Regions from separate parts of the Shewanella sp. KX20019 genome, predicted to be linked through region 1. Evidence: riboswitches for the same ligand, from Rfam matches in the RefSeq annotation. Region 1 holds a riboswitch; the other holds the start of a gene.
The links. A riboswitch is a leader RNA that binds a small molecule or an ion and turns the genes downstream of it on or off. The one in region 1 is predicted to bind lysine.
Positions count from the first base shown of each region.

Region 2: it holds a riboswitch for lysine, as region 1 does, so the genes downstream of both, lysC (lysine-sensitive aspartokinase 3) here and JK628_RS15635 (Na+/H+ antiporter NhaC family protein) in region 1, are expected to answer to the same signal.

Region 1 covers NZ_CP068437.1:3,602,698-3,619,706, reverse strand. The annotation lists gene tsaA (tRNA (N6-threonylcarbamoyladenosine(37)-N6)-methyltransferase TrmO) at 1-163, opposite strand, end outside; gene rcsF (Rcs stress response system protein RcsF) at 189-572, opposite strand; gene JK628_RS15660 (amidohydrolase family protein) at 716-2,092, opposite strand; gene JK628_RS15655 (amidohydrolase family protein) at 2,092-5,139, opposite strand; gene JK628_RS15650 (H-NS histone family protein) at 5,298-5,690, opposite strand; gene JK628_RS15645 (electron transfer flavoprotein subunit beta/FixA family protein) at 6,029-6,778, shown strand; gene JK628_RS15640 (electron transfer flavoprotein subunit alpha/FixB family protein) at 6,778-7,701, shown strand; lysine riboswitch at 7,899-8,120, shown strand; gene JK628_RS15635 (Na+/H+ antiporter NhaC family protein) at 8,200-9,771, shown strand; gene JK628_RS15630 (M3 family metallopeptidase) at 9,859-11,994, opposite strand; gene JK628_RS15625 (thymidine kinase) at 12,669-13,247, shown strand; gene JK628_RS15620 (cation:proton antiporter) at 13,337-14,536, opposite strand; gene JK628_RS15615 (universal stress protein) at 14,654-15,517, shown strand; gene JK628_RS15610 (DmsE family decaheme c-type cytochrome) at 16,206-17,009, shown strand, end outside.
Region 2 covers NZ_CP068437.1:864,082-881,090, reverse strand. The annotation lists gene JK628_RS03805 (DUF2182 domain-containing protein) at 1-346, shown strand, start outside; gene rluA (bifunctional tRNA pseudouridine(32) synthase/23S rRNA pseudouridine(746) synthase RluA) at 608-1,285, shown strand; gene asnC (transcriptional regulator AsnC) at 1,374-1,835, shown strand; gene JK628_RS03790 (rhombosortase-dependent M36 family metallopeptidase) at 2,398-6,339, shown strand; gene JK628_RS03785 (hypothetical protein) at 6,453-6,926, opposite strand; gene JK628_RS03780 (succinylglutamate desuccinylase/aspartoacylase family protein) at 7,006-8,112, opposite strand; gene lysC (lysine-sensitive aspartokinase 3) at 8,146-9,510, opposite strand; lysine riboswitch at 9,669-9,850, opposite strand; gene JK628_RS03770 (DUF3293 domain-containing protein) at 9,929-10,357, opposite strand; gene arcA (two-component system response regulator ArcA) at 10,926-11,642, shown strand; gene JK628_RS03760 (S9 family peptidase) at 11,984-14,224, opposite strand; gene JK628_RS03755 (class 1 fructose-bisphosphatase) at 14,458-15,447, shown strand; gene JK628_RS03750 (TetR/AcrR family transcriptional regulator) at 16,158-16,724, opposite strand; gene JK628_RS03745 (dihydrofolate reductase family protein) at 16,824-17,009, shown strand, end outside.

The DNA of each region.
Region 1 (17,009 bases):
ATTGCTCAAGTCCTCGCACTGCATCAACTTGATTAAAGGGGGCGGCGAGTTCAACAAAGCCGCGAGCTGCGGGAACGAGCCCCGGTTGGCGCGGAATGCCAAACTTTTGTTTATAAGGCGTGCGGCAATATGCGACAGCTTGGATCTGGTTAGTAAAGGACATTGATTACTCTTGGTGTGAAGCGTGTTTATTCTTGTACGCTGGTAGTAGCAATTGCTTGGCCAACACAAAGGGCGCGAGTAACACAGTTGGGTGTTGCTTCTTCGATTAAAAGACAGTTTTTAATCACTAGACCGTTAGCCTGTTTGTCGGCAGCAGCACGGCGAGCCAAGGTGCGAGCTTCAACGATAGACGCGGGAGCATCATTGTCACCAATTTGGCAGGTTTCACCTTCAACTAGACCTTTTATTTCATATGGCCCTCTAGGTTGAACACTTCCTTCATAGAGGGTGACATCGGATACTTTGAAGTAGTCATTAATCGCATCGCTATCAAGGTTACTGTTAAAGGCATATTCACCCGCACATGCGCTAAGTAAAAGGACAAGAGATGCTGGAAGTAGGTATTTCATAGTGAGTGCCTGTTATATGAGTTGTTGGGGCTAGCGAAAGACATTTATAGAAAAGCCTAACACTAAAAAGGTGTTCAAAAAAAAGTGCTCATAAAGAGCACTTTTTCGGTCAAAATATTTTACTAGCGCTATAACTTTGAATTTTAGCGCTTTAGGTACTTTTGATAAAGCTGTTGATGACGATTATTTAAATCAATTTTTCGACCATCAATGTATACCGACTCTATTGCGGCTTGCATCGGATCTAATATGTCGCCAGTAGCAATAATTATATTGGCTTTAAATCCAGGGGCGATCGCGCCCATATCATCGATACCGAGTATTTTTGCTGCATCAAGGGTAATGCTTTGTAGCGCTTGCGACTTGGTTAATCCATAAGCAACGGTTTGTCCTGCTGCAAAGGGTAAATTACGGCTGTTCCAGTCAGATGAGAAACCCAGTGCAAATGGAATATTGGCTTGCTTAAGTAGTGCTGGGATCTTAAATGCGAGATCAATCGGCTCATCCCTGCGCTTAGGCAAACTCAATGTTTGGGTATAAATAACCGATGCATTGACCTCACTTAACACATCCGCTAATCGCCAAGCATCATAACCGCCCACAATGACTATCTTAAAGCCATAGATCTTGCTCAGTGCTATTGCTTCCTCTATCTGCTGTTGTGACTGAGCATGGACAAACAGCTGCGCATTGCCATCAAATAGGGATGTTAATGCTTGCCAGCGTAGATCGATTTTAGCAATTTTACCCGCTTTCAGCGCCAGTTGATAACGGTGAGCATCGGCAAATGCTTGGTGCACTTTGTCTACACGCTGACTGAGATCGTCAAGCTGCTCTTGACGCTTTTCCGTATCAGATGACAGCCAACGAATATAAGGCCAATAGAGGTGGAACTGTTTATTGCTATCAACCAGCGCATCTTCGATAGTCCAGCTGTCCATTGAAACAAGGGCTGACTGACCTGCTAGACCGTCACCTTGTGGCACAACTTGAGCATGGGTAATGCCATTAACACGAACGGTGGGGATGATCTCCGAGTCTGGGTTAAAAGCGCTAATTGCTTCAAGCTGTGGGTTGATAAAGCCAACCTCGTAGGCATCATTACTTGAACGCATCATCTCAACTTCAACCAGCCCCATGGTGGTATCAAGGGCGATTAATCCGGGATAGATGTGCTTATTAGTGGCATCAATAACCACGGCATCTGCAATTAACCCTGCTGTAGTTGCACTTGAGTTCTGTGTTGCCTTTTCGGCGTCCGTTGGGGCGGCTGTATCAACTGTTACTGGCGTAGCCAAGTTCTGGCCTACCGCAATAATCTTACCCTCAGAGATAAGTACGTCAGTTTGTGCCAATTCACCTTCAGTAACGGTATGCACGGTGGCATTAGTCAATAATACAACGCCGCTTTCAATGGGGGCTGGTAGCATGTCGTGAGCAAAAACCGCGCTACTAACAACAAGAGTAGCAACAACACCAAGCAGCGAATAAGCGTGTTTAGTTGATTGAGTAACCATCATTATAGTGCTCCTTGAGCAGTTTGTTGCCAAGCGTTGAAGTGGGTGTCGCAGTGCCATTCAGGTTCCATTTTCTCGCTGCTGGTTTCGCCCAATTTGTCGGCGTCGTCGCTGTGGAGGATTTTTTGAATTAATGCAGCGCGTTCAGTTTCAACGTCAATTTGAGCTCGCTTATCTTGCTCGCGGCTAAAGTAGCGACGGCCCTCAACCCAAGTTGATTCCACTTTGGCGTAAACCGACAGCGGTGAATCGGTCCAAAGCACGATATCCGCTTGTTTACCTTCAACCAGTGAACCGACTTTTTCATCGATGCCTAGCTGTATTGCAGGGTTAATGGTGATCATTTTCCAAGCATCTTCTGCTGTCATGCCGCAATACATCATCGATTTAGCCGCTTCTTGGTTGAGTCGACGCTGCATTTCGTAATCATCAGAGTTGATGCTGGTAAGTACGCCTTTGCTTTGCATCAAGCAGGTGTTTTGCGGGATCGCATCATAAACTTCAAATTTGTATGCCCACCAGTCAGAGAAGGTTGATGCATAAGCACCATGTTTTGCCATCTCATCAGCAACTTTATAACCTTCAAGAATATGGGTGAAGGTACCTACTTTAAAGTTGTAAGCTTCGGCGAGTCTGATAAACATTAAAATTTCTGACTGCACATAGGAGTGAATATGCACGCTGCGTTTTTGCTCTAATACCTCTGCAACAGCTTCTAAACGGTAGTTGTATTGCGGTGCAACTGTGCGCCTGCGCTCGCTTGAACGCATTTTTTTATACGCTTTTTGTGCTGCTCGGTATGCTAGCGCTTCATTAAAGGCTTCACTAAAGAGTGATTTCACACCGATGCGGCTTTGCGGGAAGCGGCTATTAAAGTTATCGCCCCAATGACTCTGCTTGACGTTTTCACCTAAAGCGAACTTTATACTGGCAGGAGCACCTGCAAACTTTAGCAGCTCGGCATTGTCGCCCCACTTGAGCTGAATGATCTGTGCCTGACCACCAATAGGGTTGGCACTGCCATGTAAAATTTGCGCTGTGGTGACACCACCGGCAAGACCGCGGTAGATAGCGATATCGTCGGGATTGATGACATCGCCAATTCTGACTTCAGAGGTGACTGCATCGGTGGCTTCGTTAGTGCCGCCATTGAGCGCTATGTGTGAGTGTTCATCGATGATACCAGCGGTTAGGTGCATACCCGTTGCATCAATCACATGGTAACCTGAAGGCGTACGCAGTTTACTGCCGATCTCTTCGATGTCACCATGAGAGATAATTAAGTCAGTATTGTTAAGTACGCCGTTTTTAGCTGATGTCCATAGAGTGGCGTTCTTGATATGCAGCTTATCTTGAATAGGTTGCTGTTGTAGACCGTAGGCCACATTAGGTGATGTTTGATTGGCAACTTGCTTTAAGGTCGCTTGTTGGTCCTGTTGCTGCGTTGGCTCATCATCAATAACAAGCTCGAGTTTGGTACCACCAAAGGGGATGGTTTGACTGTTACTGTCGAGTAGGCGGCCACGAAGGCCTGCTTCATCAAACCACAATGTAAAGCGGCTAATGCCACTAATACCCGCTTCGGTTAAATCAGCACTAAAAGTCATTCGACCTTGATTGAAGCTGATGTTGGCCAGGGTTATCTCTTTTTCGCCACTGGATAAAGTCCCGCTTAAACTGGGATCTTGTGCAATGTTTAGATCGAAGGTGAGCTCGTTGATTTGCAGTTGGTATGGTTGAGCAAGCATAGCAAGATCACGATTGATTAATTGACGCTCTTCACCTTGCAACCAGATGCTTGTTATCTTGCCGTCTTTAAATACATTACCATTACTAATGACCAAATCAGCCATAAAGCCAGGCTTTAGTTGGCCGACCATGTTACTTATGCCTGCAATTTCTGCCGCTTCTGTTGTGAGTGCGGCAAGGGCGGTCTCTTCATCCAAGCCGCGTTTTATTGCTTGCTTAAGTCGTGGCCAAAATTTGTCGGCTTTTATCCCATATTGAGTTAGTGCAAAAGGGACATCTGCTTGAGCGACTACAGCAAGGTTACTCGGCGCGCTTTCCCAATGTCTTAGTGTCGCTAAACTCACATCACGTGCACTGTCACTATCAATGATTGTTGGTGCGGCAGGATAATTCAACGGTAACACTAAACTATATGGGTAAGACTTTAGTTCATCGATTCTGGCATATTCACGACCATTACCAATTAGGCTGCCTCTTACTTTTTGCTCATTTAATAATCTAGCTGCTCTTATTTGATTATTCAAATTTTTGGTTTGAAATATAAAGCTTTGTTCTTCAAGACCCGCTAGGCGCTCTAATGCGATGTTAAACTCAATGTTGTTACTAGTATTTGAACTCTTACTTATATTGTCGTTATACCAACGTGCATCTGAAAATGTTTGTCTAATAAGCGCGATACTCCCCATTAATGACTGCGGGTAATCTTGTATAGATGAGCCCTTATCAAATGCCATAAACTGGTTGGTTTTAGCTCTGTAAATAATATCGTTCGCTTTCTTATCCGCCAGAGATAAACTGACTCCACGCCCTCTGAAAATGCCATCTAAATAGCTAGATTGAACACTGGTAAAACCATTGTTAATCCACTCTTTCGCCTGTTCTTGATCGGGATAAACATAATTGAACCACTCTTTTTCTGAATGAATCGCTCCATTCTCTGCATTACCACCAATTCGTTTTATTTCATAAACTGGATTATCACTAGCTTCATTTACTGATTCATATTCGATTGCATACTCGGTAAATGGATCTATAAAACCTGGATAGATAATATGACCTGTTAAGTTAATCTCAAGAACGCCTTCGGGAATGTCATTATCTTTAATAATCGACTTTATTCGATTATTTTCAATTAACAAGGTGGCATCGTTTAGCGTTTTTCCGGGGCTCAACATTAGCGTTGCATGACTTAACGCAGTGATTCTAGGCGTATTATCCGTCAATTGCTCATTGGCTACTGTGCTGTAGCTGGTTAACACACTAAGTAGAGCGACAAGGGCTTTTATTTTATAATTATGCATTACCGTACTTATGTTTGTTAGAAGAGTAGGGGAAGTGTGAGGATATCTTAACTTAACAACAATTACTAAACAGTATTTGTAACTTAGAATATGATTCTTGGATGCGTAATAACAAAAAACCCAGCAATAGCTGGGTTTTATAGGCAGTAAACGGAAACTTAAATAAGGAAGTCGTCCATTGTACGACCTTTTTCTAATTCATTCTTGAATACAGTTGGCATACGGCCTTGGCCTGTCCATTGAACCATGTCGCCATTCACTTCAATTTGGTATTTAGCTGGACGTGGTGCACGTTTCTTAGGAGCTGGTTTAACGCCAGCGCCACCAATATCGTCAACTGATAAACCAATCGCTTCCATTTGTTGACGAATCTCTTCAATTTTAGCATTACGCTCAGCCATTGCTTCATTTTCAGCTTCAGCTTGAGATGCTTTTTCTTCGATGATTTTTTCAAGCTTTACAGCAAGATCTTTTAACTCTTCAAGAGATAGCTCTTTAACTGCTGCTTTAAAACGGCGACCGTGGGTCAATATATCTAAAAATTCGCTCATGATGATTAACGTCCAATTAAAATAGGAAAGGATTTTATATTCTGTTCCAAATAATAGGAACTATTTCGATAAGGATCAAATGTTATTTCTGTTTAATTGAGAATAAAAAGTATTAATTAAGATTAATTTGTGAAAAAGACGATTATATTTCTCAAATGTTATCGATATCGGCCAATTACGCCTTATCTCATTATATTAATGTGAACAGGTGTTCGACTCTAGGTTGACGTTAACGTCAACAGCACGTAAAGTGACTCTAATTTCTGTAATAGTTGCTGTGCTATATAAGTGACTATTCGCATAATCCCGTTCATTAAGAGACGTAACAAGGAAGCCCTATGAAAGTATTGGTGCCAGTAAAACGTGTCGTCGATGCCAATGTAAAGGTCAGGGTTAATGCTGACAATACAAGTGTCGATACCGCAAACCTTAAAATGGCGATTAACCCGTTTTGTGAGATTGCTGTAGAAGAAGCCGTTCGTTTAAAAGAAGCGGGAAGCGCTTCTGAAGTCATCGTCATGAGCATCGGTCCAAAAGCTTCGCAGGAGCAGTTGAGAACGGCGCTAGCACTCGGTGCTGATCGAGCTATCCATATTCAGACTGACGAAGACCTTGTGCCTTTATCTGTTGCTAAGCTAATTCATGCGGTACAGAAAAAAGAGCAAGTAGACTTAGTTATCTTGGGTAAGCAATCCATTGATAGCGACAACAACCAAACGGGTCAAATGTTAGCGGCGATTGGCAAAATGCCACAAGCAACCTTTGCCTCGGAAGTAAAAGTGAATGCTGAACAGCTGACGGTGACTCGCGAAGTTGACGGTGGACTGCAAACACTGATGCTACCTTTACCAGCTGTGGTTACCGCTGACCTGCGTTTAAACGAGCCACGTTACGCAAAATTGCCGAATATCATGAAAGCTAAACGTAAACCACTTGAGACACTCACTCCAGCCGATTTCGATGTGACCCTCAAGTCTCACCAGAGCGTCGTTAAAGTGACTCCACCTGCTGAGCGCAGTGCGGGTGTGATGGTATCTTCTGTAGAAGAGTTGGTTGAAAAGTTAAAGAATGAAGCGAAGGTGATCTAATGGCAATTTTAGTATTAGCAGAACACGATAACGCCAGTCTAAAACTGGATACCGCTAAAGTGGTGGCATGCGGTCAAGCCATTGGTGGCGACATTGATGTACTCGTTGTCGGTCACAACTGTGGCGATGTGGTTGGCAGTGCACAACAGCTCAATGGCATACGAAAAGTATTAGTTGCCGATGCCGCCGTTTATGTTAACGGCCTAGCTGAAAACACTGCGGAAGTCGTCACTGAAGTTGCAGCGGACTATGAGTATGTGCTTGCCGCGGCTTCTAGCCATGGTAAGAATGTATTGCCTCGGGTAGCGGCATTACTCGACGTAAACCAGTTATCAGAAGTGATAGAAGTGGTGAGTAATGATACCTTCGTTCGTCCTATCTATGCTGGCAGCGCGTTAGCGACAGTCCAGAGCTTGGATGACAAGAAGGTGATCACAGTGCGCTCAAGTGCATTTGATGCAGTGGCAGGCGATGGCAGTGCTGAACTTGTGACATTGACGCAAGAGATTGCGCCTCAAGTTGAGTTTGTATCTCAGAGTTTGACCGAATCAGAGCGCCCTGAACTGGGAAGCGCGTCTGTTGTTGTCTCTGGCGGGCGTGCAATGGGCAACAGTGAGAACTTTGGCATACTAGAGCAACTTGCCGATAAGTTAGGTGGGGCACTGGGTGCATCACGTGCTGCAGTAGACGCAGGCTTTGTGCCTAACGATCTGCAAGTGGGGCAAACGGGTAAAATTGTTGCGCCTGATTTGTACATCGCCGTGGGGATTTCTGGTGCTATCCAGCATCTCGCTGGCATGAAAGATTCAAAAGTGATCGTGGCAATCAACAAAGATCCTGAAGCGCCAATTTTCCAGGTGGCTGACTATGGATTGGAAGCTGATCTGTTTGATGCTGTGCCACAGCTATTAGAGCAGCTTTAACTTATCCACCGTTAGGCTGCTGGCAAGCTGAAAAAACACAGAGTTGTTTTTATAAGGTTGCCGAGCTGTTATCGGTCGTGAGTATTGGTTGGTAATATTTGAGATCTGTGTCACGATAAGCGGCTTTAGGGTAGCATCCCTAAAGCCGCTTATGTTTTTATGACACTCACGTTAATTAGCTCAGTCTATTTAACGTCCTTAGAAGTAGAGGTGCATTCAATATTAGTACCGACAAGTAGGGTGATGCCTATGACTTGTTGAGAAAGGATTTGATGCCGAAGTGACAAAGCATATCGAGGCTTGTTGCTGGGGCTGTTACCAAATAGGAACAGCACTGCCATAGTATTTCTTATCGGGAAGATAAGAAGATTTTATATTAATGTCGAACATTGATATTACTGTGGAGCGCTACTGATAGGACAGGTGTAATCAGCTCTCAATGCTAACTCCCACCAGTTCAGTCGGCCTCCATTCGTACTTAGCGAAGATAATAATTAAATGACAATTTTAAGCTATGCCGATTCGGCACTTTCGTTGCTGCCTCCGGTAGTTGCAATCGTACTGGCGATGTTAACCCGTCGTGTTTTACTTTCTCTTGGGGTGGGGATCCTACTGGGTGCACTACTGCTGACCGATTTCTCTGCTGCAAATACTGCCCAATACGTGGGTGCTAAAGTTCTGGCGCTAGTGTGGGATGATGGCGCACTCAATAGCTGGAACCTATACATTCTTGGTTTCCTCGTCGTGCTTGGGATGATCACTGCGCTCATTACCGTTAGCGGCTCGGCTCGTGCGTTTGCCGATTGGGCTCGCAATCATATTCGTAATAAACGTGATGCCAAACTATTAACCATGTTCTTGGGTTGTGTGGTGTTTATTGATGATTACTTTAATAGTTTGGTTGTGGGGAGTGTTGCTCGACCGCTCACTGACCGTTACTACATCTCTCGTAGTAAGTTAGCTTATCTGCTGGATTCAACGGCTGCACCTATCTGTGTTATCTCGCCTGTATCAAGCTGGGGCGCGTACATCATTGCCTTGATTGGTGGTATTTTAACTGCCCACGGTTTTACAGATTCAGGACATTTAAGCACATTTGTGCAGATGATCCCGATGAACTTCTACGCTATCTTCGCATTATTACTGCTACTGTGTGTCGCGCTGATGGGCCTCGATATTGGCCCTATGCGTCAACATGAGCTTAATGCGCAGAAAGGTAACCTTTATGATGAGTCAAAAGGATTACCCCCTGGGGCCAACTCTGGTTTGCCAGAAGCGGATACCGGTAAAATCCTCGGATTATTCTTACCCATTACGGTCTTAGTCTTCGCTACATTCTACTTTATGGTGAGTAGTGGTGGTGATGCGCTGGCTGCTAAAAATGAAGCCTTTAGCCTGATTGGCGCATTCGAAAATACCGATGTTGGTTCATCACTCTTCTTTGGTGCCTTAATTGGTTTAATCGTCACGCTTGTGCTGGTTACTTACCAAGGTGTTGAGAAGAAGATGATCGTTAAAGGCGTGGTTGAAGGCGCGAAATCTATGCTGCCAGCAATCTACATCTTGCTCTTTGCATGGACGATAGCAGGTGTCATCGGTCAGCTTGAAACTGGTAAGTATATGGCGAGCTTAGCGACCGGTAATATTCCGTTTGCGATGTTGCCTGCAGTGCTGTTTATTCTGGCTGGTTTAACCGCATTTTCTACCGGCACCAGCTGGGGTACATTCGGTATTATGTTACCTATTGCTGCTGATATGGCGATGGGAAGTGACACGAGCATGATGCTACCAATGCTGGCTGCAGTGCTTGCTGGGGCAGTATTTGGCGATCATTGTTCACCGATATCTGACACCACCATTTTGTCTTCAACGGGCGCGAACTGCCATCATATCGACCATGTGATCACGCAGTTACCCTATGCGTTAATTGTCGCAGGCATTAGTTTAGGTGGCTACATTGTACTTGGTTTCACTGAGTCAGTGATGGCAGGCTTATTGACCTGTAGTGTGTTGTTTGTGATTAGCGTGATTATACTGCGGATTAAATCTTGTCAGCGAACGACCACTTAATTTAGAAAGCTTTTCGTTAGGCATTTAAAAGCCGCTCTCAATGAGAGCGGCTTTTTTGTAGCTATTAATACAGTATGAATACGAGTATTAGTTGTTTAAACCACGGCGATTAAGCAAGGCTTCAGTCGTTGGCTCTTGACCTCTAAAGGCTTTGTAGGCGTCCATTGGCGGCACAGTATTACCGACCTCACGAATGGTTTTTCTAAACTTCATGCCTATCTCACGGTTCAAGCCGCCTTGAGTTTGCACGTAAGCAAAGGCATCGGCCGCTAGGATTTCACTCCACATGTAAGCGTAATAACTAGCTGAGTAGCCACCAGGGAACGCGTGAGCAAAGTAGGTCGATTTATATCTTGGCGGTACAGCTGGCAGATCAACCCCATGTTTTTTAAGTGCCGCAGCTTCAAAGCTGGCAACATCTTGCAGTGGAGCATCCGCTTTAAGTGAATGCCACTCTAAATCAACCAGTGCTGCCGACATATATTCAAGGGTATCGAAGCCTTGGTTAAAGCTGCGTGATTTAAGCAGTTTATTAAGCAGCTCCTCTGGGATAGGCTCACCAGTTTCATAATGCTTGGCATAGTTAGCTAACACCTTGGGATGCGCCGCCCAATCCTCTTCGAAGGTTGATGGAAACTCGACAAAGTCGCGTGAAACCGAGGTACCAGAAAGGGTAGGGTAATTTACCTTAGAGAACATACCATGAGTGCCATGGCCCATCTCGTGGAACATGGTAGTCACTTCATCGTAGCTGACAAAGGTCGGTTCGCCGGCTGGCGCCTTTTTAATATTCATCACATTGACGACCACAGGCTTGCTGTTTAGCAATTCAGATTGACCAACAAACGAACTCATCCAGGCTCCACCGCGTTTGCCTTCTCGGGCAAAATGGTCGGCGTAGAAAATGGCTAAACTAGTACCATCTTCATCAAACATCTCATAGGCTTTCACATCTGGGTGGTAGACAGGAAGATCTGGACGAGGCGTAAAGCTCACACCATAAAGCTCTTTAAGGGTATAAAAAACTCCATCTTCTAATACCCGGTCAAACTCAAAGTAAGGGCGGATAGCATTGGCGTCTAAGTCATACTTATCTTTGCGAACAAGTTCGGCGTAGTAAGCCCAGTCCCACGGTGCCAATTCAAAATCACCGCCAGTGCTGTCTATCATCGCTTGGATATCGGCAGCTTCTTTATTGGTGTTGGCAACAACGGCTGGCACCATAGAGCCGAACATCTTGTACACCGCTTCTGGCGTTTTGGCCATTTGTGGGGCAAGGCGGTAATCTGCCCAGCTGTCAAACCCTAGCAGTGCTGCGCGCTCCGCTCTAAGCTGCGCTAAACGGGCAACAAAGGAGGCCGTTTCATTTTCGCCCTCAAGACCACGATTGGCAGAGGCTTGCCACACTTGCTGGCGCAGCTCGCGATTATCTAACTGAGTCAGTACTGGCTGGCGCGTGGTGTTGGTGATGTTGAGTTGATACTTACCGTCGTGGCCATTGGCTGTAGCATCCGCTGCCGCGGCACGAATGGCACTGTCTGACAAACCACTGAGTTCAGCTTCATTGTCTACAACAACAGCGATCTCCTTGGTCAGTCGCATTAAGCGCTGAGCAAACTCATTGGTGAGTGTAGATTGCTCTTCGTTTAGTGCACGGATCTGCTGTTTCTGGCTATCGCTCAGTTTGGCACCGGCGCGAACAAAGCGCTGATAGTAAACTTCGACTAAGCGGTTAGCTTCGGCTGACAAGTTTAGATCTGCACGGCTGTTATAGATGCTCTCTACCCGAGCAAATAGTGCTGGATTTAAGTTGATATTGTCAGAATGCGCTGCCATTTTTGGCGCCATTTCGCCTTGTACCTGACGCAGTGTTGGGTTGCTGTTTGATCCTGTGAGGTTATAAAAAACCTTAGAGGTACGGTTTAACAGCTGACCACTTTTTTCCATCGCCACAATGGTATTGTCGAATGTGGCTGCATCGGGGTTATTGGCTAATTCGAGGATCTCCTGATAATGCTCCTTGATCCCTTGTTCAAGCGCTGGTGCGAAATGCTCGTCTTTAATCAAGCTAAAGTCAGGCGCTTGATATTGTAAAACACTGGCTTGTAAAAAAGGATTCTGAGTTTGCACCATAGTCGCTGCCATTGGATCGTTTTTAGTGGTTGAGCAGGCGCTTAACGCGAGCGTTGCAGTAATAGCTGCGGCGATGAGTGTTTTATGCATCTGGTAATACTTCCTTCATTATAGTTGTTATTTCTTATGAGTTTTATACCCATCCTACCTGAAGATGCTCGTTTCAGAGGCGCTGTGCTAGTTCAATTCTAGGCGCATTAACATAGAAATGGTTATTCCATTTTAAGTGAGTGCAACAACGAAGTGGGTTTGCACAACACCTTCTATGATGGGTTTTAATGGGCTTTACTCTGTGTTATTGATTTTACCAAGGGAGAAACCATTCGTGGCAATCAATGCCTTGATTAAAGCCCATTAAACTCCCACTGAATCCTGCATCTTTAAGTCGGATGGGTCTACAAGTGACACTATCAATTGTTTGTTAATTGATCCTTAATAATGGCGTTAACTTATCTCATTAAATGTGTGTTGTTTTGTGGGCCATATGAGTTTTAATTGAGTTTTAAATATTAACGTTGTACGACAAGTGTAAGGGGAGGGTGAACAATTAATGTTGCGCTATATCATACTGATATCAGAGCGCTTAAAAATAGCTGTTAACTCACTAGTGTTTAGCTATTCTCTAGAGGGTTACACTAGTTAAGGTGATAAAGTTAGTGAGTAAAATAGCAAATGATTAGCCTCACTATATGGTGGATTGTGGATGATTTGTGCTAGCTAATAATGCTAGACTAACGATGAATTCATCCTTAAGGACTCTCGGTTTGGCGCAACTCTATTTTTATTACTCAGCAATGAACGCCGGTAAGTCGACTTCATTATTACAGTCTTCATATAACTACCGTGAACGCGGCATGAATACCTTAGTCATGACGGCGTCAATCGATAATCGATATGGCGTAGGTAAAGTGGCTTCGCGTATTGGCATCGAGACCGAAGCGCAGGTATTTGGTAGTGATGATGATTTAACCAATATGATCGGCACTGCTCACAAAGAGCAAACGCTGCACTGTATTCTAATTGATGAATCTCAATTTTTGAGTAAAGAGCAGGTCAAGCAGTTGACTTATGTGGTCGATATTCTCGATATTCCAGTGTTGTGTTATGGCCTTAAAACCGATTTCCAAGGTGAGTTGTTCAGTGGCAGCCAATACCTACTTGCTTGGGCCGATAAGCTAGTCGAACTGAAAACGATTTGTCACTGTGGTCGTAAAGCCAATATGGTGGTGCGTCTTGATGGTAGCGGCAAGCCAATGAGAGAGGGTGAACAGGTCGCCATTGGTGGTAATGAGAGTTACGAGTCAGTTTGCCGTAAGCACTTTCGAGAGTTTATCTGGGATTAGGCTATTATTTTCCCAGAACCGTTGAGGTTTAATTATCACCAGTCACTAAATGTGGCTGGTTTAGATATACAGATTGTTTAAATAAATCGCTATGCGTATTTGACGTTATCTCTTAAGCTCCACTTTAGCAGTAATGGACCTATCAATGTGGTTATCGCGATAATCACTACCAATTCGGTAAACAGTTTACTGTCGATTATATCCATTTTCCTGCCTAATTCAGCAAATACTAAGCCCACCTCGCCACGAGGTACCATGGCACTGCCTACAATGAGTTTATTTTTCCATCCCCCTCCAGCAAGCCAACCAGCGGCAAGTTTACTTAAAATTGCCAGTAGAGATAGCCACAGTAACAGCAATACGCCACTGGCACTGTAATCGAGCTGACTTAGATCTAAACTAATACCAACATAGACAAAAAAGATTGGTGTAAACACGTCAACGAGCGTCTTGGTTGATAATTCCATTTTGTGCGTAAAGGCGAAGGGATTAACTAAATAGCGATTGAATGGAGAGATGAATTGTCGACTCAGCGCTAAGCCTACAGCGAAACCACCGAGTAATGCTGGTGCTGCAAACAGGTGCGCCAGCCACGAAAATAAGCAAACTAATATCATGGCTATGACGACTTCATATCCGGAATTATCGTTAGCGGGTTTGAACGCTCGGGCAAGATAGAGCAGTGCCCTAGCGATTGGTGGGGTGAGGATCAAAAATAAAAGCACCTTGCCGATCAGTAGCAAGGTACTAGCGATATCAAGCGCTCCCTGGCTAGCAAAATTAAACAGGATACTGAGTAATATCACTCCTATGACGTCGTCAATTACCGCTGCACCTAAAATAATATTACCAACGGTAGTCTGTCCTTGGTTAGCTTGAACCAATACACGTAATGAGATGCCTATGCTGGTGGCGGTTAATGCGCACCCTAGATAAATAGCGGTAAATAGGGAGTCGGTAAGATAATAAGCACTACTTAATCCCATCAAGATAGCCGGGGATAAGATCCCTAGCACAGCAACAGCCACTGCGCGGCCGCCGGCTTGATAGAGTCGCTTAATGGATGTTTCGCAGCCAATTGAAAATAGCAGCAAAATCACCCCTAATTCAGCCATGACCGCTAAAGTTGGGTGAGGGGTGACAAAATTCAATAATGTCGGCCCTAAAAGAAGGCCTGCGAGGATCTCTCCGACCACGGCAGGCATTGCTAACCGCTCGAATAGACTACCAAAAACTTTACCGCAAAATAGAATTAAACATAACGAGATAATAAACAGGTCTACCGCCATATTTGCCTCGTAATTACTGCTAACGTTGCTTGAATATTGAGCGTTTTAATGATGAAGATCAAGGAGTAAATTCAGTCATTTGCTATGTTGAAGTAAAGCCCGCTTAAGGAGGCATTTATGGATAAGATACTCATAATTTCACAGAAAAATCAACAACAAGCCAACGCCGTAGCAGCAGGTGTTGTGTTGGCTGAACAGCTGGAACTAGCCCCTGAGATTGCCGCATACAGTTATGAGTCCCTCAGTGGTGATGCCTACTATAATCCTCGTATTGCAGCGTCTGTGCGGGCACAAGTATTAGCCGATGATATTGCATATGTTCGGCAGCAACTGAGCGAGCTTAATGCGCCCAATATCCCCATAGTTAGTATGTGGTGTAAAAACATATTCGAACAGGCTTGCGGGCATGCTGGCTGTGATGAATATGCCATGATGGTAAAATCTATCCATGAGTCAGCGCATTTCCTCCCCTTGGATTGGCAGCTCATTCGTCACACTAAAGTACCGCTGATGTTACTTAGTAATAACCCGTTGAATCGAGCCAAGTCAATTTTAATGGCAGTGGATTTAGGAAGTGATAATCCATCTAAGCAAGCACTCAATCAAGCCGTTATAACGCAAGCAAAAAAACTTTCAGCTGCAACGGGTTATGAGCTTCATTTAGGTTTTGTGATCCGTGTGCCTAAAGTATTGCGGGATATGGATCTGGTCAATAGCCGAACCTTAATTAAGGATGCCTATCAGCGTCATAGCCAAGAGATCGAGCAGCTAGGGCTAGACAAAGAGTATGTCCATATTTTGGCTGGTGATGCTGACATGTGCCTCTTTGAGTTGAGTTGCCGGTTGAAAGCACAGTATTTGGTTATGGGGGCTCGGCAGAGGCAAGGCATACTGGGTTATGTTGTCGGCAATACCGCTGAATCAATTTTATCGCGAATTCGAAGTAATGTACTGGTGGTGCCGCAACGTACTGAGCCCTAATTTGAGGCTGCTAACCTATAGTTTTTTTGAGCACTTAGGTAGGTAACTTACATATAACACTGATAATTGATCGAGTACTCAAATTAAGTTGAGTCACTTCTCGAACAAACCGTGAACAGCTTGCCACAACTGTTATCCGATATGTTCATTATCGGTCTGTTGTGAATAAAGCTGACTGTGGTTTGAGATTTGTTTCAAGGTCATTTTTTATGATTAGAGCTGATTAATATTGAAAAGTAGATGCTTATATTTACTGTGTATCTGTTGTGATTCGTTTAAATTTTAACACTACCGGCTATAACTTAAGTAGTACTCTTGCGTTTGTGCTGACGAGTGCGAAATATTTTCGTGATCTAACGCCGATAACTTATCACCGTAAAATCAATTGATTTACATAACTTTACTAAATTAATAACTGCTAAAGATAATAATCATTCCCATCTGAACTTCATTCTGCTGAAATATATAGTTATTTTATTCTTCACTGCTTTGAAGGTGTACTTGATCCGCATGTTTATATTGTGAGCTAGTAATTGGTTTCTCTAAAATTATGGCTTAAACCTCAACTTTAAGTCCATCATGTATGCGCTTGAAACAATTGCTGAACAGACTCTAGAATACCTCTATCGATATACAACAGGTCTGTCAGTTAATGTCCTTCTTCAATAGCATAAAGTCAGTGAGTTTTATGGCCAAGTTCATGGCTACGAGTTTACTCTCATTACTCATTATTGTTTTTCCAGCCCAAGCAACTCCTTGGGATTCTCTTGATTCTGAGCAACTCGAACAAAAGTTAACCGAGAAGTTTGCCGAAGGTAAATACTCTACTAAAGGTGCAGATACTTGCCTTATGTGCCATAAAAAAAGCGCTAAGGTGTTAGCGATTTTTGATGGCGTTCATGGCGATATGAATAGCAGCAAGTCACCAATGGCTGGCATGCAGTGCGAAGCCTGTCACGGTCCACTAGGTAAGCATAATCGTGGTGGAAAAGAGCCAATGATTAGCTTTAGCGACGGCAGCAAGCTGCCTGCAGAAACTCAGAACAGTGTTTGTCAGGGGTGTCATAACGACCCTAAGCAGATGGCGTGGCATAACAGTACCCACAACTTAGAAGAGGTGGCCTGTGCTGATTGTCATAGCGTTCATGCCGCTAAAGACCCTGCACTTGACCGTCTCATGGTTAACGATACTTGTACCTCATGCCATACCCGCGCTAAAGCGGATATGAATAAGCGTTCATCGCACCCAATGAAATGGGATCAGATGACCTGTATCGATTGCCATAACCCACACGGTTCAATGTCCGAAAGTGCGTTGATCAAGCCAAGCCTAAATGAAACCTGCGCCGAATGTCACGCCGATAAACGCGGACCATTCCTGTGGGAGCATGCACCTGTAATGGAAGACTGCTCAAGCTGCCATACAGCACACGGCAGTGTTAACGACGCTTTGCTTAAGACACGAACACCTCAGTTGTGCCAGCAATGCCAC
Region 2 (17,009 bases), 2.6 Mb from region 1:
TAATACCTTTACCGCGGCACTGCTTTTAATCGCTGGGATATACCAATTCACTCCATTGAAACAAGCCTGTTTAAGCCAGTGTCGCTCGCCCATTAGCTTTATTAGCAGCCAATGGCGAGAGGGTATAGATGGCGCTATCTGGATGGGCTTTAAGCATGGACAGTATTGCTTAGGTTGTTGCTGGTTTCTTATGGCATTGCTGTTTGCAACCGGAGTGATGAACCTTAAATGGATATTGTTGCTTACCTTATTGGTGATGCTGGAGAAGCTACTGCCTTTTGGCAGGTTTTCGAGTCGGGTGATTGGTTGCATATTAGTTGCGGCCGGCTTTTATTACTTGATTTAACGCTGACTTTGGTTTTACCAGCCCCATTATTCAATAACAAACCCGCTTGATCTTGTTACACAGCGCAGGAAATGATTTACGTTCATAGCGGTATCAGTTTAGCCTCTGATAAAAGCGCCATTGGCGACATCATCTTGCAGCCAGCATAGAGTGTAGGCTTTGTCCAAATACCATCGATAGTTAACCCAAAAATGATAATCTACTTGCATGAAGAACAGCCAAAGAGGTATCTTTGCGGCGCATTTTCAAAAAGGTTCTATCATGACTGATTTCGTATACTCACCGCCGACGACCCCTTGGCTCGATATTTTGCATCAAGACAAAGATATAATGGTAGTCAACAAGCCCTCAGGCCTATTATCTGTGCCTGGCCGGGCGCCTGAGCATCATGATAGTACCTATAGTCGCGTATTAGCCGAGTACCCAGACGCTAAGATTGTGCATCGGCTCGATATGGCCACCTCTGGCGTCATTGTGGTAGCACTACTGCGCAGCGCAGAATCTGAACTTAAGCGACAATTTCGAGACCGTGAAACCGCTAAAACTTACTATGCACGCGTTGCGGGCCATGTAAAAGCAGACACAGGCACCGTTAACCTGCCACTGATTTGTGACTGGCCTAATCGACCCAAACAAAAGGTCGACCATAAAATTGGCAAAGCATCACAGACACATTACGATGTTGTCAGCCGTGACAAACGTTCGACCTTGGTCAAGCTCACCCCCATCACCGGCCGCTCTCACCAACTACGGGTACATATGATGGCATTAGGCCACCCTATTTTGGGCGATAATTTTTATGCTGATCCGTTAGCGAAACGCTTAGCAGCGCGTTTATTACTACATGCCCAATCATTAACGATTACTCACCCTTATACCAAAGAGAGTATGACATTTAGTTGTGAAGCACCTTTTATGGATGCTGAGCCAGAGCAATAATTCACCATTAAAAGCATAAATCACTAGATTATCCATACAAAAATACGTAAATTACTTACAACTCCCTTAAATAATATGCGTATTTATTATGGAAACCTCATTTCAAAGAGATGCTCTCGACAATCAAATTCTTTCTGCACTTATGCAGGAAGCACGCACCCCATTTGCTGAGCTTGCTAAGCGATTTGGTGTAAGCGCTGGCACGATCCACGTTCGCGTCGAAAAAATGAAGCAAGCAGGAATAATCACCGGGGCTCAAATCACCGTCAATCCGAAAGCGCTTGGCTATGATGTCTGCTGTTTTATCGGTATTAACTTAAAAAGCGCTGGCGATTATCCCGCAGCCATATCTAAGCTAAATGCACTTGAAGAGGTAGTCGAAGCGTATTACACCACAGGGAATTACAGCGTGTTTGTCAAAGTGATGTGCCAATCCATTGATGGACTGCAGCATGTTCTCATTAACCGTATTCAATCGATTGATGAGATTCAATCTACGGAAACACTCATTAGCCTACAAAACCCGATTGTTAGAGCGGTTAAGCCTTAACGTCTGCAGACTGAATTACCACGTATATCAATATGCGTGGTAGCAATAACGTTTTTAAATCATCGAGTTGAAGTAAACGAAAGCATTGACTTGCGAGCAAACTCTATCGTTAACAAAAGACCTATCTATGAGCATTCAAATTAGGCAGTACTTTCTATTAAATTTATATAAAATATCGAAATAAAGCAGAAAAATAGCGACAATAACTATCCACCTGTAAAGCCAATGTTCCATTCTTCCATTACCAGCCCAGATTATCAGTTGTCACTTCATTGAATAGCAAACAACACAAATATACTTTTTACTAGTTCAACCCCCTGCTATAGCTAGCTTTCTGTTAGCCAACCCATAATCACGGCTCAAAAATCAGTCGAATGTATCAACAAAAACGCTAATTACGACCTTTTTTAACACATTTGTTACTAAAATAAGTCTTTTGTGTTACAAAGCCGGTGGTAGCCTGTGGATACAACAGCGCAACCATAACAAAAAACCAACAAATAAAAATAACCAAAACCCACGTAGGTCTTGGAGTTACAACAAAATTGACAAGGAAATCGTTGTGAAAACTAAACTATCAATAGCCATTTCGGCTGCGCTTATTTCATCGGCTACCTACGCGGTTGCAGCTTCTGCAAGCAATGCAACTATTAGCCAAATACCTCAAACTGTCGCACATCAGTCGCAAGTGACAACATCAAGCATCAGCGGTATGCGCGATCAATATGATGCAAAATCAGGTAAGGCTACCTTTCAGTGGGCTAAAAAAGGCCAGCAAGCACCCGCATTAGGCGCTCTAGAACAAAAGTACAAAGCTGCAACGGCTGCAGACTACTACCTAAATAAAGTTACTGGAATTTCATCTGCTAATAAAGGTGCTGCAAAAGCGGTATTGACCAGCATGCATGATAATGGTCGCGGGGCTTCAGTTGCTAAATACAGCCAAGAGATTAATGGCGTTGAAGTATTTAATCATGAAGTAAACATCATGATGGATCGTGAATTCAACCTTGTCGCCAGTTCTGGTAAATTTGCTAACGTTTCTCACTCAAACAACAGTATTACCGGTATTCAGCACAACTTTGGCGAAGCTTCTACGGCCATTAACACTGCATTCTCGGACATGGGCGGCAATTTAGTCACTCTAACAGCTGTAGATTCTGACTCTAAAAAGTATCAATCATATTTAAGCTCAAATGCATCAGGTTCCAAACAAATAGTTGGAGAACCTAGAGCTAAAAAAGTTTACTTCGATAAGAAAGGTGACCTCGTTGCAGCTCATTATGTTGAGCTAGAAGTTGCAGATTCTGAAAGTGTTGATTCTGAATTCTACAGTTTCATTATCGACGCCAATACAGAGGAAGTACTGTTCAAACACAACTTAACTTCTGAAGATTCAGCTTTTAACTACCGTGTATATGCAGATGAAACGGGTGTACCTTGGGACAGCCCACACGGCAATGTGATTCCAGCGGCAAGCGCAGAACAAGTTGACGCCACTGCATACCTTGATGCACCAATGGTGACAATGACCCATGGCCCTATCAGCACTAAAGATGCTTGGCTTGCAGCTGATGCCACTACCACTTCAGGTAATAACGTTAATGCTTATGTGGATGCTATCGCACCAGATGGATTCTCTAATGGTGACTTTGCTGCTGAAGTGACTAGTGCTAACTCGTTCGACTATAAATACAACACTGAAGAAGCAGAAAGCTCTGTCAATAACCGTAAAGCAGCAATCGTTAATCTTTTCTATATTAACAACTACTTACATGATACTTTCTACGATCATGGCTTTGATGAAGCATCAGGTAATGCACAAGCACTAAACTTTGACCGTGGTGGTGTTGAGGGCGACCCAATACGTGCAGAAGTGCAAGATAACTCCGGCTTTAATAACGCCAATATGAGCACACCTGCTGATGGTGCATCGCCACGTATGCAAATGTACCTTTGGGATAGCAAAGATGCCGTTGTTGGTGAACATTACGGTGTAACGGTAACCTCTGATGACTCTGTAGGCTTACTTCTCTCATCGCAGCGAGCTAGCTTTGGACAAGGTCAATTTGACCTTTCAGGCTCTATTGTTCGTGTCGACGATGGGTCAATTTTAACTGATGACGGTGAAGGCGGAACAATTGACGGCACTGTTAAAGATGGTTGTGAAGCAACCACCAACGGAGTCGAGATAGCAGGCAATATAGCACTAATTGATCGCGGCGCTTGTGCGTTTACCCAGAAAGTTAAGCACGCGCAGGATGCCGGTGCAATCGCGGTATTAATTGCTAATAATTCTGGTACAACTGAGCCCGCTCCAATGGGTGGCAGTGATGATACAGTGACAATCCCAAGCATGGGATTATCACTCAATGATGCTAAAGCTATCGATGCTTTACTTGATGGTGGTGAAGACGTCACTGTGTCGATGTTTAACCAAAAGCCTTACAAGGCAAGTTCTTGGGATAATGCAATTGTTGCCCATGAATGGGGACATTACATCTCTAACCGTTTAGTAGGCAACGCTTCAGGTCTATATAACCAGCAAGGTCGCTCAATGGGTGAAGGTTGGGGTGACTTCCACGCACTATTGTTAGTTTCTGAAGCAGACGATGCAATGCTTGAAGGCAACGAAATGTTCCAGAAAGCATACGCTGCAGTATCTTACGTAGGGTCTTTCTACACAGGTATTCGTAACTACCCGTATAGTACTGATATGAAAGTTAACCCACTCACCTTTGCCAATGTTGAATTAGGTAACGGTACTGGTCCAGATCAGTACGGAAACGCAGAAGTACATGATGCTGGTGAACCATGGGCAGCAATGCTTTGGGATAGCTATGTAGCCCTTATCAATGATGAGCGCCATTCTTTTGCTGAAGCGCGTAGCTTGATGATGGACTATCTCGTTACTGGTTATAAGATGACTCCAGTCGCACCAACCTATACTGAAGCTCGTGATGCAATTCTTGCTGCAGCCTATGCAAACGATGTGGCGGACTACGAATTAATCATGGCAGCGTTTGCGCGCCGCGGTATGGGTTTTGGAGCAGTATCGCCAGCTCGTCATGACAAAAAGCACACGGGTGTTGTTGAATCGTACGAAGCAACACTGGCAAAATTCATTGTTGCCGATCATGAAATCGATGCCGATTACGAAGGCATGACTGTAGGTTACTGCTCAAAAGATGGCATCGTCGATAAAGGTGAAACTGCTACCATCTCATTTACAGTCGCCAACAAAGGTAGCGAAGTATTTGAAACTATCGATGCTGTTGTTAAAGTCACCAGTGATCATAAAGTCACTTTAGCGAATGAAGGCAAAGTCAGTTTCTCTAACGTACTTCCATATAATGATGCGACGAGTACTCCGATTGAATTTACATTAGATGAAGCAAGCACTGCCGACGAAGTCACTTTCGAGTTATCTTTCCCTGATCTCGATGAAGATATCAAACCAGCTGACTATATCCTAAGTACAGCTGTAAACATGGACTTTGCAAGTAAAGATATTGAAAACAGTATGTCTACCAGCGATATGGAAGATTACTCAGGCCTAGCCGACTTCCAAGAAGTGGTGCTAAGCGGTGGAGAGCTAGCAGAAGGCACTTCGTCACTTGATTCACGCTATACAAGCTACTTCCCTGTTGGCGAGCAGTACATGTACATTAGAAACAACGGCTTTACATCTGATGTAGCCTTTGAGACTAAACCATTTACTGTTGGATATGGCGGCGATTTCAGCGTGAGCTGGTTCCAATTCTATCAAATCGAAACCGAGTATGATGGTGGCGTTGTTGAAATACGTGTCAATGGCGGCGAGTGGGCAGATGTAACAGAAATGGGGGGCGTATTTGGTGGCACAGGTTACTCTGCTGAGCTTGAAAACCTGTTACCGGGTAGAAAAGCATTTACAGGTAATTTACCTATTCCAGGAGAGACCGAATCACTTAACTTTGGCACGGCACTGAATGGCAATGAAGTTCAATTCCGCTTCCGTATTGTATCTGATAGCAACACTAACTCATTTGGTTGGATTGTCGATAACGTTACATTCAGCAATATCACTTCTAATGTGTTCCATACACAAATCGCTGGTGATACCAATGCTTGTGACAATCGCTTACCTAACGTCTCAATAAGCGCAAGCGCTTCAAGCGTTAATGAAGGTGATTCTGTTACGCTATCGTCAGTCATTGTCGATGCTAATGCAGCTGATAGCCATACATATAGCTGGGTACAAACAGCTGGCACATCAGCAACATTAACGGGAGCTGATACTCACGAAGCGACCTTTATTGCACCAACAGTCGCTAGCAGCGAAACCTTGGAGTTCAACCTAACGGTAAATGATGGTACAGACGATGTCGTATCTGAAATCAAAGTTTACGTTAAGGATGTTCCAGAAGTTGCCAAGCCAGCATCGAACTCTTCAAGCGGTGGCTCTATGGGCTGGATAGCATTGATGCTACTGCCATTTGCAGCGTTCCGTCGCCGCAAGTAAGCCTGCTATAATCGACAATTATCAAATGTATTGAGAAATGTAACAGATAACTAAAAGCCATAACGAAAGTTATGGCTTTTTTATTGCCTATCATTAGCTAACTTGAAGAGGTATTAGTATTCGTCCCTTTCTATAGGGCGGCTATAATCTATTTCAATTTCGACTGTACGTAAGCTGACATCCTGTTGTAATGATTTATACAAGACTAACAGGTCAACATTTTCGCCCATTGGTATTAGTCGGTAAGTTTCTGCCGCTATCTGCTCAATATAAAAAAGCTTCTTCTGCTCATCCACTCCAATCTCGCTTTGAACGACAAAACTACCTTTTAACACTCCGCCCTGGCTCATTTCGGGGTTGAAGACCCGAGTTCCTTTGGTTAAAAAAGTAGACTCCGCAAAAAACTTACCGCCGTTTAGCTGGAAGCTAATCGAATGACTTGCCGATATCTTATCTCTGCCTATAGCGATGGCTTCAACCTCAGCGACTTTAGTCACTTTAGCTTCCACATTCTTATTTTGAGTCGCTTTGTCAGCAGTGCAACCCGCAGCTAGCAATAACACTGCGCATAGTGGGATTAGTCGCATAATTCGCACCATCCTTTATCGATAATGTTTTATTTAAACATTAGCATAACATTAAACAGCCCTTACCTAGTGGATGATATTAAAGCTCAAACAGATTGGTCATCAACTTATAAAGCTCCGTCCCTTGATAGACTGAAGCTGAGGCAAAATGAAGAATAGGCACACAGTCTTGCTCAAGCTGCAAAGAGGTTAGTTCCTCTTTGGTCCCATAGCAGTCAAGCCTGAGAATATTGGCCAGCGGAGCGCCAGCTTTTAACGGCACTCCTGGTTGAGCTAGGTACTCAACTAGGCCGCCTTTAGGGGCGTAATATTTTTTATAGTCTTCGAGTAAACAACCAAAGCGATCCATATCAGCTGGAACCACTCTATCCATGATCACGCCACGATGACTAAAATATGCCAAAATGCCCATCGCATCCTCTAAGGCATCTTCCATATCAATACGCTCTTGGCTTGCGAGTTCCAGCGTAAAAGCGGATACCGGCACAGGCATATCTCGGTCTTGACTAGCGGCATACTCCACTAACTCCCACCAGGGACAAAATGCGGCTTCATCCATCGCGCCGCCAAAACTGTTAGGGATGATAAGGCTATAGGGGATAGAAAAGAATCGTGCCGAGCTGCGTTCGTACTCCGGACAATAGAGATGCTTACAAGACTTAGGGCCTGTATGTAGGTCAATGACAATATCAGCCTGATGGGCCAGCATTTGTAAGCTTATCGCTAATCGCTTCCCCGTGGTAACGCCCCAAGGGTTGGCTAAATGAGCCTCACAAGAGGCAAGCAGATGAGCCCTAAATGCCTCTGCCAGCTGCCCGTTATCTAGATCGCAATGTTGCTGATACCATGTTGGAATATCAAAGGAGTGTTCTAGATACTCTCGATTCCAGTTCACCCCAGTAATGGGATCAAAACGCCCGAGTGTAAACTCACCACTCTTTTGATTTATCCCCAAAGGGTTGGCAAGCGGTAGTAAGGTCACTTCACCTTGCACATCCATATTTTCCAACTGCTTCAACAACTGAAAAATAACCGCATTGCCCTGCACTTCAGCTCCGTGAACGTTGGCTTGCACGAACACTTTGGGCGCAGATGGATCTTTTGCTGCTAAATGGTACACCGGAATACTCAGCTCTTGCCCCGTCGCAAGCTCGCCAACATTGAGGCTAGATTGGGTAAATTTCATTTTGTGTACTCTATTCCCTGCTTCAACAGTGGTTTAAGATTCAAATAAGTTTTCATGCAAGGCGCGAATGACATCAGCTGCCTCAGCTTCCTCTACCAGTACGCACAGATTATGAGGGCTAGCCCCTTGGCAGATCATGCGCACGTTATGCGGCTCAAGAACCTCAAACACTCGGCGACATACACCCGCCGTTGAAGCAATTTTATTACCAATAATCGCTACCAGTGCTAAACCATCTTCAACACGAACCCGGCAATGCAGCGACAACTCTTGCAACAATGGCTCACTCAATAAACCATGACCACTTGAATCTGATCCGGTTTTATCTAGTGTTAATGCCACATTAACCTCTGAGGTAGTGATTAAATCAACACTGATTTTATGCCGTGCTAGTGTTGCAAACGTCTCGGCTAGAAACCCTTGCGCATGCAACATTTGCAAGCTGTGCAGGTTCAATAATGTTTGATCTCTTCTTACAGCTACTGCTCGATATACTGGCTCATCGGACACTTGATGACGGATCCACGTCCCTCCCTGCTCGGGCGCCCAGCTAGATCCCACAAAGACTTGAATTTTTTGCCGTACCGCGGGCAAAATAGTAGCAGGATGCAGAACCTTGGCGCCAAAAGTGGCCATCTCAGCCGCTTCATTAAAGCTGATTTCAGCAATAGGCTTAGCATTGGGTGCAAGTCTTGGATCAGTGGTGTAGATCCCTGCAACATCAGTCCAGATCTCAACCGCGGTTGCCCGCAGCGCTTCTGCTAATAGTGCTGCTGAATAATCACTGCCGCCACGCCCCAAAGTCGTGGTTGCTCCCTCTTCATCAGCCCCTATAAAACCTTGGGTAACTATTACTTGAGAACTCAACAATGGCGCTAAATGTTCTTCAGCAAGTTGAGCAATGGACTCAATTTGTGGCTCTGCACGACCATGATGACCATCGGTACGCAACACCTGGCGAACGTCAAATGCCGAGGCTGATGCACCTTTTTCTCGAAGTACCGCAGCAAAAAACAGCGATGAACACATCTCTCCCTGAGATAACAGTTCATCCATAACCGCCTTGCTACGTGTTAACACTAATCGCTCAGCTAAAACGGCGATATGGCTGAGTACCGCGTCAATTTTTGCGGCTACATCCGTTGGATTGCCTAACCTGTCGAGGATCTGATATTGAATTGAAGCGATCTGCTTAATCAGCTGTTTACTTTGCTCGCCCGTTGTTGTCGCTTGAGTTAACGCCACAAGCTTATTCGTTACGCCACTAGACGCACTAACTACCACAACTTTAGTTGCTGAGTTATTGATGATGATATCGGCACAGCGATGCATAGCGTCGTAATCGGCAACAGAGGTGCCACCAAACTTAGCAACAGTTAAACCGTGGATTACAGACATAAAGATGCCTCCACATTAAGTGGGCACAGTGTGGATAAGGTATTGTTTAAAACTGGCTTGAAAACTAACTTGAAAAAAAGCATGAATAAGCTCCGAACTAACTTCGTTCGAAGAGCCTGGTGCTAAGATATGCACCCCAGAGATGGGAAACAGCGATCGTCACCAGAAGCTCTCCACCATAATAAATAGGTGACAATCGTCAGGATTCAGCCTGAGCGACCAATACATAAGACAGTTCCAAATCGTTTTATGTATCTCGGCGTCAATCTCCATCATGAATGGTCAATGGGGTTTGGTCCCCTATCATTCATTACCTAGTTAACGCTCCTCTTCTGTACTCAATCTGTATACAAATCAAGAAAGTGAAAAGTATATAAATTACGCTACTAAGTCAAACGAATTTTATACAACTTTAGAATTACACCATATAGGGTAACTCATGCACTACATTGACCCGCGGCGAGAAAGCGCCGAGCGAGGTTTCTAGTTGTGACAATAAGCATGGGATTAACTGTAACTTATCGGCATCAACATAATAGATGGCGTTTTGATTAAACTTACGCCCCAGCTCAATGGCGGAGGCCTTGTCGGTCGATACAGCCCAGCTTTTTTCCATGTGTTTCCAATCTTGCGACGCCCCCACCATGGCGCGATAAGGCCGGCGCAATTTTAGGATCTCTTGCTGCAGTTTTCGGTCTAACAATCGATTTTGGCAAGGAGCCAGTATCTCTCCTCTTGGGTTGTGCGCAGTGATAATGGCGAATGATATTTTAGAGGACAAACACTGCGTGAACAGGAATTGCGTTTGCTGATACTTACGCCAAAGGCACTCGATTGACTGATTCATTGCTAACAAATTCTCCACTTGAAGTGATTTTATTATAGCAAAATCGTTAGGGCTGCCTAGGTGCGTGATATCGGTCACAGTAAATAAAATTCTGCATGTCTTATTTATCATGCACTTAGGTGTATTCACGTGATCTAAATCATATCTTGCAGTAAATTTGTTAACATTTCATTTGTTAACAAATGCCTAAAACGAGTACAATAGGTCTTGTTGATTGACTCACACTGAATACATGTAATGACACATCTTGTTACATATATCTGAAACAGATAGAAGAGTAATCCACACAGCTGTATCAAATGTGATCTATGTTTGATTTAACATTTATACTTCAGAAAAAAACAATAGTTAAGGAACTTATTCTACTTATTGTTTATCGAAGCTAATACAGTTCACGTTTTCCATATGTGAGATACCCATACTTTACTTATCATGAAGTGTGTTGCCGTTTCAGAATAATTTTTGAAAACACCAACGTGTATCAGTGAAATATCAGCATGAATCGATGGAGTATAAAAATATTTATACTCATGGTTAGAATAGAATTGACAGACATTAGGTAATTAATATGCAAAACCCGCACATTCTGATTGTTGAAGATGAAGCCGTTACAAGAAACACACTTAGAAGTATTTTTGAAGCAGAAGGATATGTGGTCTCTGAAGCCAATGATGGCGCTGAAATGCATAAAGCTATGCAAGACAATAAAGTTAACTTGGTCGTTATGGATATTAACCTACCAGGTAAAAACGGACTTTTATTAGCTCGTGAGCTTCGTGAAATAAATAACATTGGCCTTATTTTTCTAACGGGCCGCGATAACGAAGTAGACAAGATCCTTGGACTTGAAATCGGTGCAGATGATTACATCACTAAACCATTCAACCCTCGTGAACTGACTATTCGTGCTCGCAACCTACTAACACGAGTGAACAGCACTGGTGTTGAGTCTGAAGAGAAAAGCGCAGTTGAGTTCTACCGTTTTAACGGTTGGAGCTTAGAAATAAACAGCCGTTCTCTTGTTAGCCCACAGGGCGAGTCATACAAGCTGCCACGTAGTGAATTCCGCGCTATGCTGCATTTTGTAGAAAACCCAGGCAAGATCCTTAGCCGTGCTGACTTACTAATGAAGATGACTGGTCGTGAGCTTAAGCCACATGACCGTACTGTTGACGTAACGATTCGTCGCATCCGTAAGCACTTCGAAAGCTTGCCAGATACGCCAGAAATCATCGCTACGATCCATGGTGAAGGCTACCGTTTTTGTGGTAACTTAGAAGACTAATTCGATAATCGAATGAAATAAAAGCCAGTCAATTGACTGGCTTTTTTGTTTCTATAATCTGAATTCATCAATAGTAAAAGTAGCCTTATAAAAAACAACTTTAAGCTTAATTAAACCTTAAAAACATTCTCTACCCAGTTAAATTCCGCTAGCAGATAAACTTGATTTGTCAAATATGATGGTCATTATTCTATATATATTTAGGAGTACTCTTCCGCTCTGCCTTTAAATTTTCAGAATAAATAATCTTCTTATTAACGATATTTAATCTTCAGTTAATCAAATATAGGCTGAAAGTCATAAAAAGCACCTCCAGACCTATTTTGAAAATACCGATTTTACTATTTGAGTTCGCGCTCTAAAAAGTCAGCTAAAGAACGATATAAGTGCACTCTGACTTTCTCACCACGCATAGAGTGTTTTGAACCAGGGTAATCAATCATCTGGAATAACTTGCCTTCATCTTGCAAGGCTTTATAAACTCGAGTGCTGTTTTCAAATAGAACATTGTCATCTGCCATACCATGGTACATCAGCAATCCAGACTGGTAGCCTTTAACATAGGGCAATACACTGCTGGCCTCATAACCTTTAGCATTCGTGTCAGGATGGCTCAGATAACGCTCAGTGTAATGAGTGTCATATAGCGACCAATCAGACACCGGCGCACCTGAAATAGCGGCCTTGAAGTAATCAGGCGCTTTAAACAAGCTCATTAATGCCATATAACCGCCATAGCTATGACCGTAGATAGCAATATTGTCGCCATCAACAAAAGGCAAACTGCGGAGATAATCTACCCCAACCTTTTGATCGTTCACCTCAGCCTCACCCAACTGCTTATAGATGACATACTCAAACTTAGTGCCACGATGGGCAGAACCACGGTTATCCAGTTGATAAACGATAAAGCCCTGCTGCAGTAGATGCTGAGTAAAATAATCCTGATGACTCCAGCTGTTTGTCACCAGTTGAGCATGTGGGCCGCCGTAAACACGTACCACCACCGGATATTTTTTGCTGGCATCAAAATGCGTCGGTTTAAACATTCTATATTGTAATGCTTGACCATCTTCAGCGGTTAACTCACCAAACTCAGGTACCTGCCATAGACCAAAGTAATCGTAGAGCGGATGCCCTGATTTCACTTCGTTTTGCTCCACCCACGCTAATCGCTTGCCAGAATTGTTATGCAAACTCACCTGAGGTGGTTGTGATAAGCTGCTGAAATAGTCCAAGTAGACCGCTTGATTGTCAGCAAACACCGTTGAGTGCATACCAGAACGAGTGCTGATTGGCTCCACCTTGCCACCCGCAATAGCGACGCGGTATAACTGCTTCTCTGTCACTTTAGTTTGGCGGCCAGTAAAGTAAACTTGACCGGCTGTTTCATCGATGAACTCAACTCCATCTACTGCCCACTCGCCCTTGGTGAGCTGACGAATAACTTTGCCATCAAGTCCAATCAAGTAGAGGTGGTTAAAGCCATCACGCTCAGATCCCCAGATAAAGGCTTTTTGTTGCTTTAAAAAGTGCAGGTCATCATTGAGATTAATCCACGCTTGGCTGCGCTCTTGAACTAGGTTTTTATTACGCTTGATATCATCAATGTTGACCACTCTTAGATCGAGCGCTTGCTGATCACGAGTTTGCCATTGGTATGACAACTGCTTGCTATCTGGTAACCACTTAACCCGCGGAAGATAGATATCAGTCTCTTTGCCCAAATCGACCCAAGCGACCTTTTTGTCATTAAGTGAAACGACACCCAAGTCAATTTTAACGTTATTCTTGCCTGCATAGGGGTAACGCTGTTCAGTCAGCTTAATGCCATCGGCATAGATCTCGTTGCGCGTTACCTGCTCAACGCCAGACTCGTCGATGCGGGTATAAGCAATCGACGATTCATCCGGTGACCACCAATAGCCCGTCATGCGGCCCATCTCTTCTTGAGCCACAAATTCAGCCATGGCATTTTTGATTGCACCACCGCCATCGGTTGTTAGCGCTGTGACTTTCTCGCTCTTGAGGTCAAGCACATACAAGTTTTGCTCACGCACAAAAGAGACTAAATTGCCCTTAGGAGACAGCCTCGCATCAGTTGCAAAGCCCTCACCGGTGTTAAGCAATTTGACTTGATTACTATCAACAGAAAAATAATACAGTTGCCCAGATGCTGGTATAAGGATAGCTTGACTATCGTCTGCCCAGAAATACTCCATGATCCCTTGGCCATAGATACGTTGACGCTCACGGCGCGCCTTCTCTTCATCTGATAATTCGCCAGCAACAAGCTTATCCGCATCAAGCAGAAGGCTCTGCTTGCCGCTGGCCACATCCATCTGCCACAGGTCATAAAAATGTTGGTCATCTTTCCGACCCGCTAAATAGGTCACTCTCTTACCGTCCGGCGATAACTTAAGCCCGCGAGGACTGGTCCCTGCAAGTGCAGGGGACGCGTACATACGTTCGATAGTGAGCGGTTTGTCGCCACCCGTTAATGCTGAAGATTGTGCAACTGCCGTCGATGCCATCACCATGGGGAGAGTAGCAAGCAGCAAGTTCATCCAATTTTTTTTCATTATTATTCCTTGGATAACGTGCGAAAGAGGCACGTTTTGACTGAAATTTCGACTACATTGTGCCTCAATCATAACTAAAACAAAAACAATGCAGACAATATGCACTGGCGGGCGTGCTTTACAGCTGAAAAAACTGCCGTTCTCAGGTATCATCGCCAGCAATTATAAGTTTAAAACCTCAATTCCCGACCTCTAACTCAATTTAGTGCTATTAAATTGTCATAGGAAACAACATGCAGACTCTGGCTGAAAACCTGACATCGCAAGCGATTTCTCCCGCTCTTGAAAAACTGATCCTGACCCTAGCTGAAACCTCAATCGAGATCAGCCACGCCGTTCGCCACGGTGCTTTAGCAGGCATTCTGGGCGCTACAGAGCAAGAGAACGTTCAAGGTGAAACCCAAAAGAAACTGGATATCATCACCAATGATATGCTCAAAGATGCGCTAAAAGCTGACGGTACAGTACGTGGAATCGCGTCTGAAGAGGAAGATTATGTCGTTGATGCAGATGCTAACGGTGAGTTTCTAGTCTGTTTTGACCCACTTGATGGTTCGTCAAACATCGATATCAACTCATTAGTTGGCACCATCTTCTCGGTACTACCTGCACCAGCGGGTGAGTTTTCAGAAAAGAGCTTCCTGCAAGCAGGCCGCAACCAAGTCGCTGCCGGTTATGTGCTTTACGGCCCATCAACCATGTTGGCATTGACCACTGGCAAGGGCGTGCAGCTGTTTACCCTAAACCCAGACACTAACGAGTACCTGTTAACAGATGCAGCCATGAGCATCAGCAAAGATACGGCTGAGTTTGCGATTAATATGTCAAACCAGCGTTTCTGGGAAGCACCAATGCAGACCTATATTAGCGACCTGCTGCTGGGTACTATTGGACCGCGTGAGAAAGCCTTTAACATGCGCTGGATTGCGGCCATGGTCGGCGATGTTCACCGCGTACTTTGTCGCGGCGGAATTTTTACTTATCCGACTGATAACAAGAACCCAAACAAACCATACAAACTGCGCTTGATGTACGAAGCTAATCCAATGTCGTTCCTTGTAGAACAAGCAGGTGGTAAGGCTTCTACGGGTTATGAAACCATCATGGATATTCAGCCTACAGAGATCCATCAACGTGTCGCTGTGATCTTAGGTTCAGCCAACGAAGTTGATGCTTGCCTTGAGTATCACACTCAAGATTACAGCGAAGAGCCAACGATCTAAGATGCTAAGAGCTAGGTTCTAGGTTCTAGGAGCTAGGTTCTAGGTTCTAGGTTCTAGGTTCTAGAAGGTAGAAAGAGCAAAGACGGAACAGCCGGTAAAATCTGAGACGGAAAGTTCATAGAAGGTTCTAGGAAGAGCAAAGACGATACAGCCTGTAAAGTCTGAGACGGAAAGGATCTAGGCTTAAGAATTAGCAGACTCTAAAAGAAAAAGCGCAGTTCCTTTTTGGGAATTGCGCTTTTTTTGTGACTTTAATTTGGAAAAACTAAATTCTGCATACTCATAAATTACCTTTAAGCAAAGGTGGTTCTAATGACCTGCGGTGGTGCTGGACAGGATGTCCGAATGTCGTGATCACATGATCGATGATGTTCCCGACATCATCATGACATTTCCCATATTCCTATGGGTCAGATGTGAACGAACGACCGCATGTGCTGACACTGTAGAGGCTCGCCGCAAGCACGTCTAACCTCTAAGGACGGAGGAAATGCCAACTTCTGTATGGAACAGAATTGGTCTTGTGGGCTCAACGAAAACATCCCTTTCCCAGCGAGGTAGCCTAAGTGCGGATTAGATCGCGTATGGGGTAACTCAATCTCAAAAAAGGTAATATCTGAACTTATATACATTGGCCAGCTAATTTGAACAGTGGATCGATAAATCATTATCTCGCTCTCAGTGGCATTGAGAAAATCCGTTAATGTAAGTTAGGTTCGAGATGATTCCAATGAACTACAAATCAGCGACAATGGCCCATCCATCATTTCGGTTTTGATCAAACTCGCATCATGGCAACAACTGATGGAGAACACGAAACCGTGTAAGTAATCAGCCAGCAAATCTAGACCGTCTTTTTCCACTTTTTCGTGTAGACCTAAAAGAGCAATAATGGTTTTATAGCGCTCAGTAAAGACTTGGGCTGGGCCGTGTGATGTCATGCTCAGCATGGTTTGTAATAGCCCGTTGTAATCGCGTAACAATTCAATATAGCTGACACATAAACACTTTAACTCGCCTTGCCAGTTCAAACTTTCTTGAGGCTGATAGATCTCCTCCACAAGCGATGTTGTTAGCGCTTCTAGCAACGCATTCTTATTTTTGAAATAGTGATAGATCGACATAGGATCCACGTTTAATTGTGTAGCTAATGAACGAACACTTGGGACTTTTCCGCTGTTCATCATCAAACACTTAGCCGTTTCTAGGATGCTCTCAGCACTTAACTGCGACAGCTTCCCTGCTGGTCGTCCACGTTTCTTTTCATTGACAGCCATTTGCTCTTCCCGATAAACTTAACTTTATTCTACACTGTAGGATAAAGTTTAAACCATATTTTAGCTTGACTCAACCACGACCAATTTTATGAGGTACTCATGGCAAATATCGTATTTATTGCGACCAGTCTGGACGGTTACATTGCAGATAAACAAGGTAAACTCGACTGGCTACATTTGGTACCAAATCCAGACAATGTCGATACTGGCTTCTTCGCTTTAATGAATCGAATTGACTGTTTAATAATGGGACGTAATACCCTAGATGTGGTACTTAGTTTTGAC